2 regions of the Paraburkholderia sp. GAS41 genome follow, and region 2 is predicted to be linked to the other one. Evidence: predicted binding sites of a transcription regulator. Region 2 holds the regulator's gene; the other holds the start of a gene.

What was found. Region 2 encodes FNR, which switches genes on or off when oxygen is low (the NO sensors DNR and NnrR bind a similar motif). Its sites were predicted from a motif close to TTGATNNNNATCAA; they were not measured.
Region 1: a site for FNR is predicted at 1,732-1,745, ahead of P3T43_RS28390 (universal stress protein). Genes of this name have one in related genera too.

What each region holds. Positions count from the first base shown of each region.
Region 1 covers NZ_JBNDMK010000026.1:21,556-25,234, forward strand. Annotated here, with positions in the region: gene P3T43_RS28370 (NRAMP family divalent metal transporter) at 1-761, shown strand, start outside; partial or broken gene P3T43_RS28375 (F0F1 ATP synthase subunit gamma) at 798-977, opposite strand; partial or broken gene P3T43_RS28380 (F0F1 ATP synthase subunit alpha) at 965-1,391, opposite strand; partial or broken gene P3T43_RS28385 (carbamate kinase) at 1,441-1,596, shown strand; gene P3T43_RS28390 (universal stress protein) at 1,819-2,655, shown strand; gene P3T43_RS28395 (universal stress protein) at 2,700-3,203, shown strand; gene P3T43_RS28400 (universal stress protein) at 3,200-3,679, shown strand, end outside.
Region 2 covers NZ_JBNDMK010000044.1:15,203-18,881, reverse strand. Annotated here, with positions in the region: gene P3T43_RS33980 (MFS transporter) at 1-424, opposite strand, end outside; gene P3T43_RS33975 (FadR/GntR family transcriptional regulator) at 581-1,270, opposite strand; gene fnr (fumarate/nitrate reduction transcriptional regulator Fnr) at 1,553-2,311, shown strand; gene P3T43_RS33965 (SUMF1/EgtB/PvdO family nonheme iron enzyme) at 2,443-3,679, shown strand, end outside.

The DNA of each region.
Region 1 (3,679 bases), on a different contig from region 2:
GGAGCGAAGTCGCGCTGCGCACGCTATGGCCGCACCTTACGCTGAACGCCAACGCGGCGGCGGTGATCGTTGGCGTGTTCGGCACGACGATCAGCCCTTACCTCTTTTTCTGGCAGGCGTCCGAAGAGGTCGAGGAGATGCAGGCGCATGGCGGCAGCGCCGCGCTAGTGAATGACGCGGGCGCGGCGCCCACAGAGCTTCGCCGCATTCGCTGGGACACCTGGACCGGCATGTTCTATTCGGACGTCACGGCTTTTTTCATCATTCTGGCGACCGCTGTCACGCTGCATGTGGCCGGTGTGACCGACATCACCACCGCAGCGCAAGCCGCGAGCGCGCTGCGGCCGCTTGCCGGTAATTTTGCCTACATCCTTTTTGCGCTGGGTATCCTCGGTGTCGGCCTGATCGGCGTGCCGGTGCTCGCCGGCTCCGGCGCTTATGCGCTCTCCGAGGCGATGGGATGGCGCGAAGGTCTGGAGCGTAAGGTCCGAGATGCACGCGGTTTCTACGCCATCATCGCCGTCAGCGTGCTGGCGGCACTCGCCATCCAGTATTCGCCGATCAGTCCGATGAAGGCTTTGTTCTGGAGCGCGGTCATCAACGGCGTCGTGGCCGTGCCGTTGATGGTCGTGATTCTGATCCTCGTGTCCAGAAAGTCGGTCATGGGCGCGTTCACCGCCAGCCGGCCGCTCGTCGTTCTCGGCTCGATCGCTACGCTGGTGATGGGCGTGGCCGCTGTCCTGATGCTGCTGCCGTCTTAGACAGTCCGATCGCCTTTGCTTCCCTTCCAGAACTATTCAAACGCCGGCCCCGGCACCCGCCGCGAGCTCCACGATATCGGCCGTGATCTCGTCCTGACGAACCTGCCGGTAGCGTTGCGTAAGGTCGGCAAGGGTCTCCTTCACATTGGCGCGCGCGGCCAGCATCGCGCGCACGCGTGCCTCGATTTCGGCGAGTTTTCCGCTCATGGCGTGTTCGCGCTGCTTGCCGTGCCGCTAGCGGCTGCTGGCGCGAACTGCTGCACCAGTTCGCTAACTGCAGCAACCAGCACCGCTTGAACGTCGGCGCTCAATGGCATGCGCGAGGACCGCGAAAAGCCCGCCGCGATCTGGCTTTGCAGGCGCTGGCTCGCCAGAGGTCCGGCCAGTTGCGTTCGCACTTGCACGACAATTTCGCTCGGCACTGAATCGAACACCCCTTCCGCCAATGCTGACAATTAGAGCGATCTCTTCGAGCGTGCTTAGCGTGCTTAGCGCGCTGAAGCGCGGCTGCGCGATCAACGCACGGATACGTTCCCCGCGGGCTATCTTGCCGGCGACATGCGCATCCGTCAGCCCACCGAAGCGGCTGAACATCTCCAGCTCCAGAAACTGCGCGTAATCGAGGCGCAGCGCATCGACGAGAAGTACACCCGTTTCGACGGGCTCACTGACCAGATCGCGCTCGATGTCTTTCCCGGCCGGCTCAATGGGGCCGAAGGTCGAGGCGGCGTGCGAGTTCGTCTCGCGCACTGGCCGGCCGGCAGTCATCGGCTCGCTCGATCACATCGAGGCGATGGCAAACGGCACGGCAGGTACGCGCGTCGTGTGCGCGTAAACAACGTTTGGCGATCGGGTAACCCGTGATCGAACCGGTTAATGCGGCGCTCGAATCGAGCGTCCGCTATCTCGCCGCCTATCTGGCTGGGCGTCGCATTCCCGTCCGGATGAAGTATCACGCGCTACCGCGCCGTTGATCTTGATCAACGCCGGCAACGACCCGGCTCCTAGACTCAGATCACGCGTTCAAGCGCCACTCACCCACTTCTGGAGCACTGCAATGACTTACAAGACCATCGTCGTTCACCTGGATACAAGTGAGCGCGCGCACCCCAGGCTCGAATTCGCCCTGCGGCTCGCCAAGCAGTTCGGCGCCCATCTGACCGGCGTGTTTGCCGTGTTCACGCCCGATCCGCGCTCGCTCTACGTTATGGCCGGAACCGCCGAATACTACGGTGCGCACGAACAGTTGCGCGCGGAACGCCGCGGCGCGCTCGAACGGCTCTTTCGTGCGGAATTGAGCCGTGCGGGAGTTGCCGGCGAGTGGATCGCTGTCGACGCCCCGGCTAGCCTCGCCGTGCCGCAGCGCGGCCGGTGCGCAGACCTGATCATTGCCAGCCAGGACGACCCGCACGATCCGGAATCGTACGTCGGCGATTTTTTCCCTGAAAACCTGATCATGTCCGCAGGCCGGCCGGTGTTGCTGGTGCCGTACGCCAGCAACGTCACGTCATCCGGCGCGCACCTGATGGTCGCCTGGGACGGTAGCCGCGAAGCCACCCGCGCGGTACACGATGCACTGCCGTTCATGCGCGCGGCGAAGACCACCACGGTCGTCACCGTCAACGGCGAGCGGAGCGAGCCGCGCGTGCGCATTCCGGGCGCGGATATCGCCACGCTCATCGCGCGGCACGGCGTGAACGTCGAGGTCAAGGATATTGAGGTCGGCCGCGATGCCTCGATCGGGGACGCGCTGTTGTCACAGGTATCCGCGATCGGCGCGGATCTGCTCGTGACGGGTGCTTACGGACACGCCCGCTGGCAGGAACTGGTGATGGGCGGCGCGACCCGCACGATCCTTAGATCAATGACCGTGCCGGTACTGATGTCGCATTGATGAACCGGAACGTCGAGTCAGTTCCATTCAGGAGAGAATTCACCATGTATCAACAGATTCTGGTTGCCGTCGACGGCAGTGAAGCGTCCGGACGCGCCCTGGACGCAGCCTTGCAACTCGCGCGCGATTCCGGCGCAAAATTACAACCCCTGTTTGTCGTAGACGTCCCGTTGATGTCATACGACGTACCCGGTTACGACCCTTCCTACGTCCGCACGGCGCTGCTCGAGGAAGGCGCGCAGGTGATCGAGGACGCAGTGGCGAGCATGAAGCGGGCCGGTGTGGAGGGCACGCCACGCATCGCCGAAACCGACCTGGCGGGCGACGACATCGCCCATTGCATACTGCACGCGGCAAGCGATTTCAAGGCCGACCTGGTGGTCATGGGCACGCATGGACGGCGGGGTTTCCAAAGGCTGGTGCTTGGCAGTGTCGCAGAACGTTTCCTGCGCATCGCGCAGTGTGCGGTGCTGATGATCTCGGCACACAGCGCCAAACCTGTGGCAAGCGACGCCCATGTAGCTGAACCGATCAGGGAGCCGTCATGACCTGCAAAACCCTGCTGGTGCATCTCGACGACAGCATCCATAGCACCGCGAGGATCGAGTTCGCACTTGAACTGGCCGGCCGGCACAACGCGCATCTGATCGGCCTGTATGTGGTTTGTCAGGATCTGACGCAGCCGATGTTTCTCCACGGCGAACGCGCACTGGTCGCGATTCGCGAAGCGCAACACGAGGCCAATCTTAAAGACGTGCAGGCGCGCTTTCTGGCGGCGGCCGAACGGGCCGGGCGCGGTGTGGAATGGCGGGCGCCGGGCGGGCCGGCGGTGGAAGCAGCGGTCTTGCACGCACGCCACGCCGACCACCTGATCCTCGGTCAGGATGATCCCGACGATCCCTCATCCTATATCGCACGCCACTTTGTCGAGGACGTGTTGATGAGCTCGGGCCGCCCTGCCATTGTGCTGCCCTATGCCGGGGCCGTCCGTTCGTTTGCCGAAAACGTGCTGATCGCGTGGGAC
Region 2 (3,679 bases):
GCGACGGCCCGGCAGCCGTGCCGATGCCGTACGCCGCCGCCATGATGACCTGCCAGCGCACCCGGGCGCGCGCGTCGGGGAACAGATCGGGAATCGAGGCAAACGCAGTGCCCACCATCATCCCGCCGCCGACGCCTTGCAAGCCGCGCGCAGCCACCAGGAACGGCATGCTGGGCGCCAGACCGCACAGGACCGAGGCCGCCGTGAAGACGATCACCGCGGCGATCACGAACCGCTTGCGTCCGAAATAATCGCCCAGCCGCCCAAATACCGGCACCGTCACCACCGACGCGAGCAGGTACGCGCTTGCGATCCACGCGTAATACTCGAAACCGCGCAACTCGGAAACGATCGACGGCAACGCGGTGCTGACCACGGTCTGATCGAGCGCGACCAGCATGTTGACGAGGGCGATGCCGAGCATCGCCAGCAGCGCATCACGGAACGGCAGGGGGCGGGGAGAATTCACTGGAACGATGCGGCTGAGCGCGTGACAGAGGGCATGAAAAAGCCAGACACGAGGCCGGACCGACTAGACAAATCGGGCCGCGTTCGACGCGGCCCGGCAACACGACGCCACTCAGGAGCCGAACATCCGCTCGAGCGCGTTTTCCAGGTGCTTGCGCATCGCCACACCCGCCGCCGGACCGTCCTTGCGGCGGATCGCTTCGAGCACGGCCAGATGCTCGGCCTGCACGAGGCGCTGCCGCTCGACCGTCTTCACCAGCGACAGGTTGCGCGACAGGTTCATGCTGAACACGATCTGCTCTTCGATGAACGACATCACGGTGATGAAGAACGGATTCTTCGACGCCCGCGCGACCGCGAGATGGAACGAGAAATCGTCCTTCGCGCCGATCCCCTGGGTCTCGACGATGCGCTCCAGTTCGTCCCACGCGTGCTGGATCGCGGCGATGTCTTCGGTCTCGGCCTTCTCCGCTGCGAGTTCGGCCGCCCCGGCTTCGGTGACGATGCGGAACTCGTAGCAACGGCGGATATCGGAGAGTGTCTCGAGCGGCGCGAAGCGGCGCACATCCGGATCGGGCCGGCGGGCGACCGTGGTCCCGGAACCGTGCCGCGTGACGATGATGCCGTCGGCACGCAGCCGGGCCAGCGCTTCACGCACGGTAGGCCGCGAGGTTTCGAACCGTTCGGCGAGTGCGTGCTCGGTAGGCAGGCGCTCGCCTTCCTTGTACTCGCCTTCGAGTATGCGGTTCAGGATGTCGCCGTAGATCTTGTCGGGCAAGCCCGTCGATTTGCGCTCGTTCATCATCGATGGAGGGTCAGCTTGTCAGAATAGAGCACGATTGTAAGGCAAACAGCGTGCATCGCTTGCTTAAAAATTAGACAAATAGCCATATCGACGCCCGCAAAAGCCGACTGGGCGGCGCCGCGACTATATGACCCCATGGACAGAAATTTGACAAGTGTTTGATTGACATCCCTACAACGCCGCGCTACCTCGGCGATCATTCGCGCGTCATTTTGCCGCTAAGCGGCGCTTGACCCTGGTGGGACAATCGTCTCGTTACCTTACAAACGGTCGTGCATCATGCTTGCGCCCACCCCGGTAGTCCGCCCCGCCGCCCGCCGTGTTTCTGATGCGAGCCCGAGCCCTGTCGTGCGCAGCACAGCGCGGTGTTCGAGTTGCGCGATGCGGCAACTGTGCATGCCGCAAGGCCTCTCCGCCGACGAATTGCCAAAGCTCGAAGCGCTGATCTGTAGCGCGCGCCCGGTGCGGCGCGGCGAGACGCTCTACCGTGCGGGCGACAGGTTCGACAATCTGTACGCCGTGCGCTCCGGCTCCCTGAAAACCACCCTGCCGCACCGCGACAGCCGCGAACAGGTGACCGGCCTGCGCCTCGCGGGCGAGGCGCTCGGCCTCGACGGCATCAGCAACGACACGCACGCTTGCAGTGCGACCGCGCTCGAAGACAGCACGGTGTGCATCGTTCCGTACGTCGCGCTCAAGCGCCTGTGCCGGGAAGTCGGCTCCATGCAGGAGCGTCTGCTCAGGTTGATGGGCGAGCAGATTGTCCGCGAGGCTGCGCAGATGCTGGTGCTCGGCTCGCTGTCCGCCGACGAACGGGTGGCCGCGTTCCTGCTCGATATCTCGGAGCGCAACGCGAAGCGCGGCTACTCCCCGGCGGAATTCAATCTGCGCATGACGCGGGAGGACATGGGCAGCTATCTGGGCATGACGCTCGAAACAGTCAGCCGCACCCTGTCAAGATTTCAAAAGCGCGGTCTGATCGACACGCAAGGCAAGTTCATCCGTATCGTCGATATCGAAGGTTTGCGGCAGGTTTAAAGGCGCTCGCACCGGCCTCCTCTGGCTTGCCGGGCGGGCCTGCCACGCGCGTTTGCCGGTGCTGCGCCTTGGCATGCGTCCTGCGAGCAGGTACAGTCTTCAAACTGTCCCCCTCACGGAGACCCGGCGATATGAATCGCGACCCCGCCCCGCATCATCCGCTAGTCCAGCGCCTGATCGACGCGCGTCACATTACGGACACCCTCTTCTCCACCGTCAAACCCGAGTACCTGTACGAACGGCCGATCCGCGAGCGTCACCGGATCGTGTTCTATATCGGGCATCTCGAAGCGTTCGACCGCAATCTGTTCGACGAGCGGCTGTGCTCGTTGCCCGCCTTCGATGCCGCGCTCGATACGCTGTTCGCGTTCGGCATCGATCCCGTCGACGGCGGTTTGCCGACCGACGTACCGGCCGACTGGCCGTCGCTGGAAAGCGTGCGGGCCTATGGCCAGCAAGCGCGCGAGCAGATCGATCGTCAGCTCGCCGCATTGCATGTCGACGGCCAGCCTCAAGGCAATGGCGCGCAAACCGGCTCGGCCGGGCAACTGCTGAACGTCGCCATCGAGCATCGTCTGATGCACGCCGAAACCCTCGCGTACATGCTGCATCAGTTGCCGCTCGCGCAGAAGATCGCCCCGCCCGGCGATGGTCAGGATCCCGGCTCGCGCTATCGCCAGAGCGTGCGCGCCGATCGCGTCAGCGATGTCGATCACGCGCCGATGGTCACGGTCCCGGCAGGCTGCGCCGTGCTCGGCATGGCGCGCGAGAGCGGCCGCTTCGGTTGGGACAACGAGTTCGGCGAATTGCACGTCGACGTGCCGGCTTTCGAAATCGACCGCTACATGGTGACGAACGGTGCGTACCTCGAATTCGTCATGGCCGGTGGATACCGCCAGCGAGGCTGGTGGAAAGACAAGGACTGGGTCTGGAAGGAGTCCGTGCAGATCGCTCAACCCGCCGGATGGTCGCAACGCGAAGGCGACGGCGAGTGGCTGCTGCGCACCATGTTCGACGAGATCCCGTTGCCGCTCGACTGGCCGGTGTATGTCAGCCATGCCGAAGCGAGCGCCTATGCCCGCTGGGCCGGCAAAGCATTGCCGACCGAGGCGCAATGGCAACGCGCGGCGCACGGTACGCCACATGCGGCGTCGGGCAACTTTGATTTTCGCCACTGGGATCCACAGGCGGTGGACGCGCATCCGGACAACGTCAGCGCTTTCGGCGTGGAAGGCCAGTTCGGCAATGGCTGGGAATGGACGTCTACGCTATTCGACGCGTTGCCGGGATTCGAAGCGTTTCCGTTCTATCTGGGTTATTCCGCCAACTTCTTCGACGGGCAGCATTACGTGCTCAAGGGCGGATCGG